2 regions of the Agrobacterium vaccinii genome follow, and region 2 is predicted to be linked to the other one. Evidence: riboswitches for the same ligand, from Rfam matches in the RefSeq annotation. Region 2 holds a riboswitch; the other holds the start of a gene.

Region 1 (4,194 bases), 580 kb from region 2:
CTGCGCCGCCATCAGTCCCTGACGACCGCCGGTCGAGCATCCATCCCAATAGGAGAACGAGGGGTCTCGGTCATAATACTGTGCCGCGACGGCCTTCGCCGTTTGCAATGTCACGTGGACCGCCCGCGAACCGTAATCCACCAGGAGCGCCATATCCGACGCAAAGTCTCCCAGATCATAGGTTTTCGCGTCATGACCGGTGTTTTGCTGGACGCTGATGAATCCCCTTTGCAAGGCAGCGTTACGCGTCTCGAGGCGGGACGGGGCGGCCAGATCCTCTCCGGCATAACCGCCATTTCCGAACATGTAGACGCGCCGATTCCAGCTGTCCGGCAGTGCAATTTCAAACCGAATCTGGGGTTGGATATATCCGGTGACATGGCAAAAGCCCGGCACCTTGCCCTGCGCTTCCACATGCCGGACGCTCAGCATCGTCACCTCATCAAATGTCTGCGCCGCAAGCACGCTGCATTGCATATTGGCCGAGACGGTGGCGGAAGACAGGTCCGTCCGGTCATCCTGAACGAGAAAGCTGCTTCGATTTTGCGCGAGTTCCGAGGTGGAAACGAGCAGACCGAGAAACACCGGGCCTGCCAGCAGGATAGATCGCGTCATGTGTTTTCCTCCCAGAAACGGTGACGCGACAAGTTTTAAGGATTGCAACCGGAAGAACAAATAACAAAAACGGCCCGATTCATAACCGTAAGCTGTATTCGTTCAATTCAGCACGCGCGACAATCCGGGGCTGTCGAGGGAAAAGGCGGGAATGGCGACGGTGAAGACCTCGCCCGTCTCGGCCTGCATTTCGTAATGGCCGAACATCAGCCCGGACGGCGTATCCAGCGGGCAGCCAGATGAATATTCGTAGGTATCGCCGGGCTTCAGATGCGGCTGTTCGCCGATCACGCCGGGGCCGGAGACCTCGTCCACTTGGCCATTTTCATCGGTAATGTGCCAGTAGCGACTGACCAGCGTCACCGATATATCCGAGTTGTTGGAAATCACGACCGTGTAGCCCCAGACGTAGCGGTTGTCATCCGGGTCGGACTGCTCCTCAAGATAATACGGGTCTACGGTGACCTCGATCTCTCTTGTCAGTGCACGGTACATTCACAGGGCCCTAAGTCATTGTTGTCAAGACATTCTACACTACAGGCGCGGGCCGTGGTCAAGAAAGGTAAGACCCATATTAGCTTTGCTTTACAAAACAGCCGTGCATTTCGTCTGTCAGGGATAAGTTTATTGGTAAACAGAAGCGGCCCGGCTGATAATGCCGGGCCTTAAGGGTCTCTTAGGCCGAGACCTGTGCCAGCGCTGCTGCGAAATCTTCCAACAGGTCGTCGGTGTCCTCGATGCCGCAGGACAGGCGCAACGTGCCGCCGGAAATACCGAGCTCAGCACGCGCCTCGTCCGTCAGGTTCTTGTGCGTTGTCGTGCCGGGATGTGTAATCAGGCTCTTGGCATCGCCCAGATTGTTGGAAATCTTGACGACTTCAAGCGCGTTCTGCAGCTTGAACGCCGCCTCCTTGCCGCCCTTCAATTCGAAGCAGACCAGCGTCGAGCCGCCCGTCATCTGCTTGGCAATGATATCGGCCTGCGGATGGTCGGCACGGCCCGGGTAGATGACCTTGGCGACCTTGTTCTGCTCGGCGAGAAAATCTGCAATCTTGCCTGCATTCGCCGTCTGCTGGCGCACGCGCAGCGGCAGCGTCTCGATACCCTTCAACAGCGTCCATGCGTTGAAAGGCGAAAGGGCAGGGCCGGTGTGGCGGAAATAATCCTGAAGCTCTTCCTCGATCCATTTCTTGTCCGAGAGAACGACGCCACCCAGGCAACGGCCCTGGCCATCGATATGCTTGGTTGCGGAGTAGACGACGATATGCGCCCCCAACTCCAATGGCTTCTGGAAAAGCGGCGTGGCAAACACGTTGTCGACCACCACTTTCGCGTCGATCTGGTTGGCGAGCTTGGCCACGCCAGCAATATCGACCACTTCCAGCGTCGGGTTCGTCGGGCTTTCAAGGAAGAACAGCTGGGTGTTCGGCTGGATCGCCTTTTCCCAATTGGCCAGATCACGACCATCGACCAGCGTGCACTCGATGCCGTATTTCGGCGCCAGCGTTTCAACAACCCAGCGGCAGGAGCCGAACAGGGCGCGGGCAGCCACGATGTGATCGCCTGCCTTCAACTGGCACAAAATGGCGGCGCTGACGGCAGCCATGCCGGATGCCGTGGCGCGGGCATCTTCGGCACCCTCCAGCAGGCACATGCGCTTTTCAAACATGTCATTGGTGGGGCTGGCGTAGCGGGCGTAGATGAAGCCCTCGGTTTCGCCCTTGAAACGGGCTTCCGCCGCTTCCGAGCTGTCATAGACGAAGCCTTGGGTCAGATAGATTGCCTCAGAGGTCTCGCCATATTCGGACCGCAGCGTACCGCCGTGAACCAGTTGCGTTGCCGGGCGCCATTTCTTGCTCATGTCATCACCTTACAAACAAAAAAACCGGTCGCAAAAGCAGACCGGTTACAAGCGCACCCGGTCTTTTTAGCCACTTATTTAACGTGGCTGCAAGCCGACCGGCCAAATCACCACGGGATAAGATTGCCATAACTCCGTTAACGACTTGCGTCAATGCCTGGCTTTTGGTTTTGTCGCCGTGAAAAGGGATGATCAAAAGATGACGAGAACGACGGGCATACTGGCGGATGGCGCGATCCGGGAACTGTTCGCTTCAGGCCAATTGACGAGCGAACGGTCGCTGGATGCCGACCAGATTCAGCCTGCCAGCCTCGATCTGCGTCTGGGCGCGAAAGCCTATCGCGTGCGCGCCAGCTTCATGCCCGGCCCCACGACAAAGGTCATCGAAAAGCTCACACGTCTCAGCCTGCACGAGATCGATCTCAGCGACGGCGCGGTTCTGGAAACCGGCTGCGTCTACATCGTGCCACTGATGGAAGCTCTCGCACTTCCGCAGGGCATGTCGGCCTCGGCAAACCCGAAAAGCTCCACGGGCCGTCTCGATATTTTCACCCGCGTCATCACCGACCACGCGCAGGAATTTGACAAGATCCCAGCAGGCTATAACGGCCCACTTTATCTGGAAATCAGCCCGCGCACCTTCCCCATCGTCGTGCGCCAGGGCTCGCGCCTCTCGCAAATCCGCTTCCGCATCGGCCATTCCGTGCTGGCCGATACCGAGCTGCTGGCCCTGCATGAAAGTGAAATACTGGTTGCCAGCGAGACGCCCAACGTCTCCGGCGGAGGCATTGCCCTGTCCATCGATCTCCAGGGGTTCGGTGAGCTCGGGCTGATCGGCTACCGTGGCAAGCATCACACGGCGGTTGTCGATGTCGACCAGAAGGCGGCCCATGACGTGCTGGATTTCTGGGACCCGATCTATTCGCGGGGTCGAGCCGAACTCATTCTCGATCCGGATGAATTCTACATCCTCGTCTCGCAGGAAGCCGTCCACGTTCCACCGCTCTACGCTGCCGAAATGACGCCCTTCGATCCGCTGGTCGGCGAATTCCGCGTCCACTACGCCGGCTTCTTCGACCCCGGCTTCGGCCACGCCAGCGCCGGCGGCACCGGCAGCCGCGCCGTCCTCGAAGTCCGCAGCCACGAAGTCCCCTTCATCTTGGAACACGGCCAGATCGTCGGCCGCCTCGTCTATGAACACATGCTCACCAAACCCGAAGGCCTCTACGGCTCGGGCCTGGGCTCCAACTATCAAGCGCAGGGCCTGAAACTGTCCAAACACTTCCGCGCCGAATAACCACAAAGCTTGACAGCCTCCAGGAACTATCAGACCCTCAGGTCTGCGCGGGTGTAGCTCAATGGTAGAGCAGCAGCTTCCCAAGCTGAATACGAGGGTTCGATTCCCTTCACCCGCTCCAGTAACTTTAATGAAATTTCGCGCCACTTTTGTCAGGTGCGGTTTTTAGCCCGCGCTTCGGCAACTTTACGGCTCATATCTAGACCGTCACCACGGCTGTAGCGTTTGGTCATCTTTACGGTCGTATGCCTGGCCAACTCTCTGGCTGCTTCAATCGACTCTGTTGCCTCAATTGTTTTAGACACGGCGCCGGCGCGGGAATACTTACATTCGAGGAGACGCCAGCCGCATTTCTCACCTTTCTGAATTTTTCAGCGTAACGATTTCCGCGCTGATGCTAGAGCACATAGTTGTGGTCGGG
Region 2 (4,194 bases):
ATCATGTCGGAATAACCACCGGCATACTCGACCCAACGACCGTCAGGCGCATCCGGGTTTGCGGGCGCAATCGTCGATGTCACAGTGCGGTCGAGGAAGTCGCGGTCGTGGCTGACCAGAATGACGGTGCCAGAGAAGCCAGCGACGATCTCCTGCAACAGATCGAGCGTTTCGATGTCGAGATCGTTGGTCGGTTCGTCGAGGATCAGAAGATTGGTCGGCTTTGCCAGAATACGTGCCAGCATCAAGCGCGCGCGCTCGCCACCGGACAATTTGCGAATGGGCGTGCGGGCCTGCTCCGGCTGGAACAGGAAATCCTTCATGTAACCCGTGACATGCTTCACTTCGCCGTTGACGAGAAGGTTTTCGCCACGCCCGTCCGTCAAATAATGGGCGAGCGTGTCCTCGAGGTTCAGGTCTTCACGCTTCTGGTCGAGCGTTGCGATTTCCAGTTTGGTGCCGAGCTTGACCGTGCCGCTATCGGGCGCCAACTCGCCCGTCAGCATTTTCAGCAATGTCGTCTTGCCTGCACCGTTGGGACCTACGAAGCCGATGCAATCGCCCCGGTGGACCCGCAGCGAAAACGGCGCAACGATGGTCCGCTCGCCATAGGATTTGGTGATGGCCTCGGCCTCGATGACCAGCTTGCCGGATTCGCGCCCCTCGGCTGCCGTCGCCTGAACGGTGCCTTGCGGGCCGTTGTGACCACGGTAGGCAGCCCGCATATCGCGCAACTCACCCACACGGCGCATGTTGCGCTTGCGGCGGGCGGTGACACCATACCGCATCCAGTGTTCTTCGCGCTCGATGGCCTTGCCGAGCTTGTGCTGCTCCAGCTCTTCCTCTTCCAGCACCTTGTCGCGCCATTCCTCGAAATGGGCAAAGCCACGGCTGAGACGGCGCGACGTACCGCGATCGAGCCAGACGGTAGCGGTCGAGACTTTTTCGAGAAAACGACGGTCGTGCGAAATCAGAACCAGCGCGCTGCGTGTCTGCTGCAATTCTCCTTCCAGCCACTCAATGGTCGGCAGGTCGAGATGGTTGGTGGGCTCGTCGAGCATCAAAATATCGGGTTCGGGCGCCATGACGCGCACAAGCGCTGCCCGGCGCGCCTCTCCGCCCGAAAGGCTGGATGGATGCTCCTGCCCCGTCAGCCCCAGATGCTCAAGCAGATAGGTGACGCGATAAGCATCGTCGCCCGGTCCCAGACCCGCTTCCGCATAGGCTTGAACCGTCTCGAAACCGGCAAAATCCGGCGCCTGCTCCAGATACCGGATCGTCGCAGACGGATGGCGGAAAACCTCGCCCGATTGCGCTTCCACCAGACCGGCAGCAATTTTCATCAGCGTCGATTTGCCGGAACCATTGCGTCCGACAAGGCAGATGCGGTCGCCCGGTTCCACTTGCAGGTTTGCACCGTCGAGCAGCGGGGTCACGCCAAATGTCAGCTTGATGTCGTCGAGTTTCAGAATCGGGGGTGCCAAGGCATCAGGCTCCGGTCAAATCATAGGGACGGGCAAGGACGATGGCCTTGCCGCTTTTGAGGCGAAGGCGCAAAGGCCCTTCCGCCACGTTGGAAATAGTGCGCGACGAGCCAAAGGCAAGCGCAAATTCTGCAAGAGGGTATCGCGCATTTTCGATGTCGAGACCATCAAGAGCCGTGAAACCCGCAACGGAAAACAGCGATCCGACAGGCAGATCGAGCGCAAGCTCGGTAGCCAGAAGCGGATAGGCTTCTTCCGTGCCGGAGGTCAATACAACATCGAAACCGCGTTCCGCCAGCGAGACGGCGTAGAGCAGATGGAACAGGGCGTGATCGGATCTTTCGCCAGCCAAAGCGCCGACCAATGTCAGCCGCTTCGCACCACGCGACAGAGCTTCCGACACCGCAATTTCCCCATCCGTCACACCTTTTGCGGCTGGAAAGGGCTGTTGTGGCGTATCGGGCCATTGCGACATCAGGTCGGCATCCGAGGAGTCGAAGTCACCTACCCAAAGCTCAGGCGTCAGCCCCAGCACGGAGGCATGGCGCATGCCGCTATCGGCAGCGATCACACGCGTCCCAGCCACCGCCTTTTGCAGGCGATCCGTGACGGTAATGGTTCCGCCGAGCAAAATGGTGAAATGCGCCGAGGTCATGTCCTGCCATAGCCCGGAAAGGTACGACAAGGAAAGGCCGAAACGCAGCCAATGCGGCGATATTGATTTTCGCCGCAGACAGGATTATGACACCTGCCAGTGGTGATTTGCCGACCGGCTTGCAGCCACTTTAAAGAAGTTGCTAAATGGTCGAGGAAACAGGCAATTTCCGAGGACCGGCTGCGATTTCGCTGCCGGTTTTTTGTTTTCTGGGCCGGCGCTGCCAGGAAAGTGAGAGTTCGAGATGCCTATTAAGATACCCGATACGCTGCCTGCTTTCGAGACCCTCGTGAATGAGGGCGTGCGGGTCATGACGGAAACAGCGGCGATCCGGCAGGATATTCGCCCGCTGCAGATCGGGCTTCTCAATCTCATGCCCAACAAGATCAAAACCGAGATACAGATGGCCCGACTGGTCGGCGCATCGCCGCTTCAGGTGGAGCTGTCGCTGGTGCGCATCGGTGGTCACCGCGCCAAGAATACGCCGGAAGAACACCTTCTGTCCTTTTACGAAACCTGGGAAGAGGTGCGCCACCGCAAGTTCGATGGCTTCATCATCACCGGCGCACCGGTCGAAAAACTCACCTATGAAGACGTGACCTACTGGGACGAGATGCAGAAGATTTTCGACTGGACGCAGACCAACGTCCATTCGACGCTTAATGTCTGCTGGGGCGCGATGGCCGCGATCTACCATTTCCATGGCGTTCCCAAACACGAGTTGAAAGAGAAAGCGTTCGGCGTCTATCGCCACCGCAATCTTTCCCCGGCATCCATTTATCTCAACGGTTTCTCGGATGATTTTCAGGTGCCCGTTTCCCGCTGGACGGAGGTGCGCCGCGCCGACATCGAGAAGAACCCCGACCTCGAAATCCTGATGGAGTCAGAGGAGATGGGGGTTTGTCTCGTGCATGAGCGCATCGGCAAGCGGCTCTACATGTTCAACCATGTCGAATATGATTCCACATCGCTTTCCGAAGAATATTTCCGCGATGTGAAATCAGGCGTGCCGATCAAGGTGCCGCATGACTACTTCCCCCATAACGACCCGGACCTGACACCGTTGAACCGCTGGCGCAGCCACGCCCATCTCTTCTTCGGCAACTGGATCAACGAAATCTACCAGACAACGCCGTATGACCCACAGGACATCGGCAAGACCAAAGCCTAATTCAGCAATTGCGCGGGCGCGGAAAATAAAGCAACGTCCGGCCCTGTTTATTGATCGGGAGAGTGACACGATGAGCGAAGCTGGCGCACGGGAAAATTTCGGCATGACGTCAAATGGCGAAAAGGTGGAGCGTGTGACGATTTCCGCCGGTGGGCTGACGGCTCACGTCATCACCTGGGGTGCGGTCATTCAGGATCTCCGGCTCGAAGGACACCAGCCGCCGCTGGTTCTCGGCTTCGATAACTTCGATGATTACCCGAAATATTCGTCGTATTTCGGCGCGACACCCGGTCGTAACGCCAACCGCATTGGTGACGGCAAATTCAGCATCGATGGCAAAGCCTATCAGCTGGAACTGAACGAGAAGGGCGTCACGCATCTCCACGGCGGCAGCGACAATATCGGCAAACGCAACTGGATGATCATGGAACATGGCCCAAGCCATGTGGTGTTGCAGATCGTCGACCCGGATGGCCGCGCCGGTTATCCAGGAAATTGCACCGTACGAGCGACCTATACGATCCGCGAAGGCGGCGTGCTTTCCGTAGCCTATGAAACCACCACAGACGCGCAGACGATCGCCAACATCTGCCAGCACTCCTATTTCAATCTGGATGGCGCAGAAACGGCACTCGGTCATGAGATCGAAATTGCAGCCGACCATTATTTGCCAACAACCGAGCGGCAAATTCCGACCGGAGAAATTCGCCCCGTAGACGGCACCGTCTTCGACCTGCGCACATCCACCCCGATGCGGCGTGAAGAAAACGGCCAGCAGGTTTCCTACGACCACAATTTCTGCCTGTCGCCACAGCGCGTGGCAAAGCGCAAAGTGGCACGCGTCTATGCCCCCGCCTCAAACGTTACGCTAGAGGTCCACACCA

What was found. A riboswitch is a leader RNA that binds a small molecule or an ion and turns the genes downstream of it on or off. The one in region 2 is predicted to bind S-adenosylmethionine.
Region 1: it holds a riboswitch for S-adenosylmethionine, as region 2 does, so the genes downstream of both, HRR99_RS01400 (O-succinylhomoserine sulfhydrylase) here and metA (homoserine O-acetyltransferase MetA) in region 2, are expected to answer to the same signal.

Annotation. Positions count from the first base shown of each region.
Region 1 covers NZ_CP054150.1:277,152-281,345, forward strand. Annotated here, with positions in the region: gene HRR99_RS01390 (tannase/feruloyl esterase family alpha/beta hydrolase) at 1-615, opposite strand, end outside; gene apaG (Co2+/Mg2+ efflux protein ApaG) at 718-1,110, opposite strand; gene HRR99_RS01400 (O-succinylhomoserine sulfhydrylase) at 1,292-2,476, opposite strand; SAM riboswitch at 2,522-2,600, opposite strand; gene HRR99_RS01405 (2'-deoxycytidine 5'-triphosphate deaminase) at 2,676-3,773, shown strand; tRNA gene HRR99_RS01410 (tRNA-Gly) at 3,821-3,894, shown strand.
Region 2 covers NZ_CP054150.1:2,833,908-2,838,101, forward strand. Annotated here, with positions in the region: gene HRR99_RS13830 (ABC-F family ATP-binding cassette domain-containing protein) at 1-1,484, opposite strand, end outside; gene HRR99_RS13835 (thiamine diphosphokinase) at 1,489-2,139, opposite strand; SAM riboswitch at 2,229-2,305, shown strand; gene metA (homoserine O-acetyltransferase MetA) at 2,384-3,310, shown strand; gene HRR99_RS13845 (aldose epimerase family protein) at 3,381-4,194, shown strand, end outside.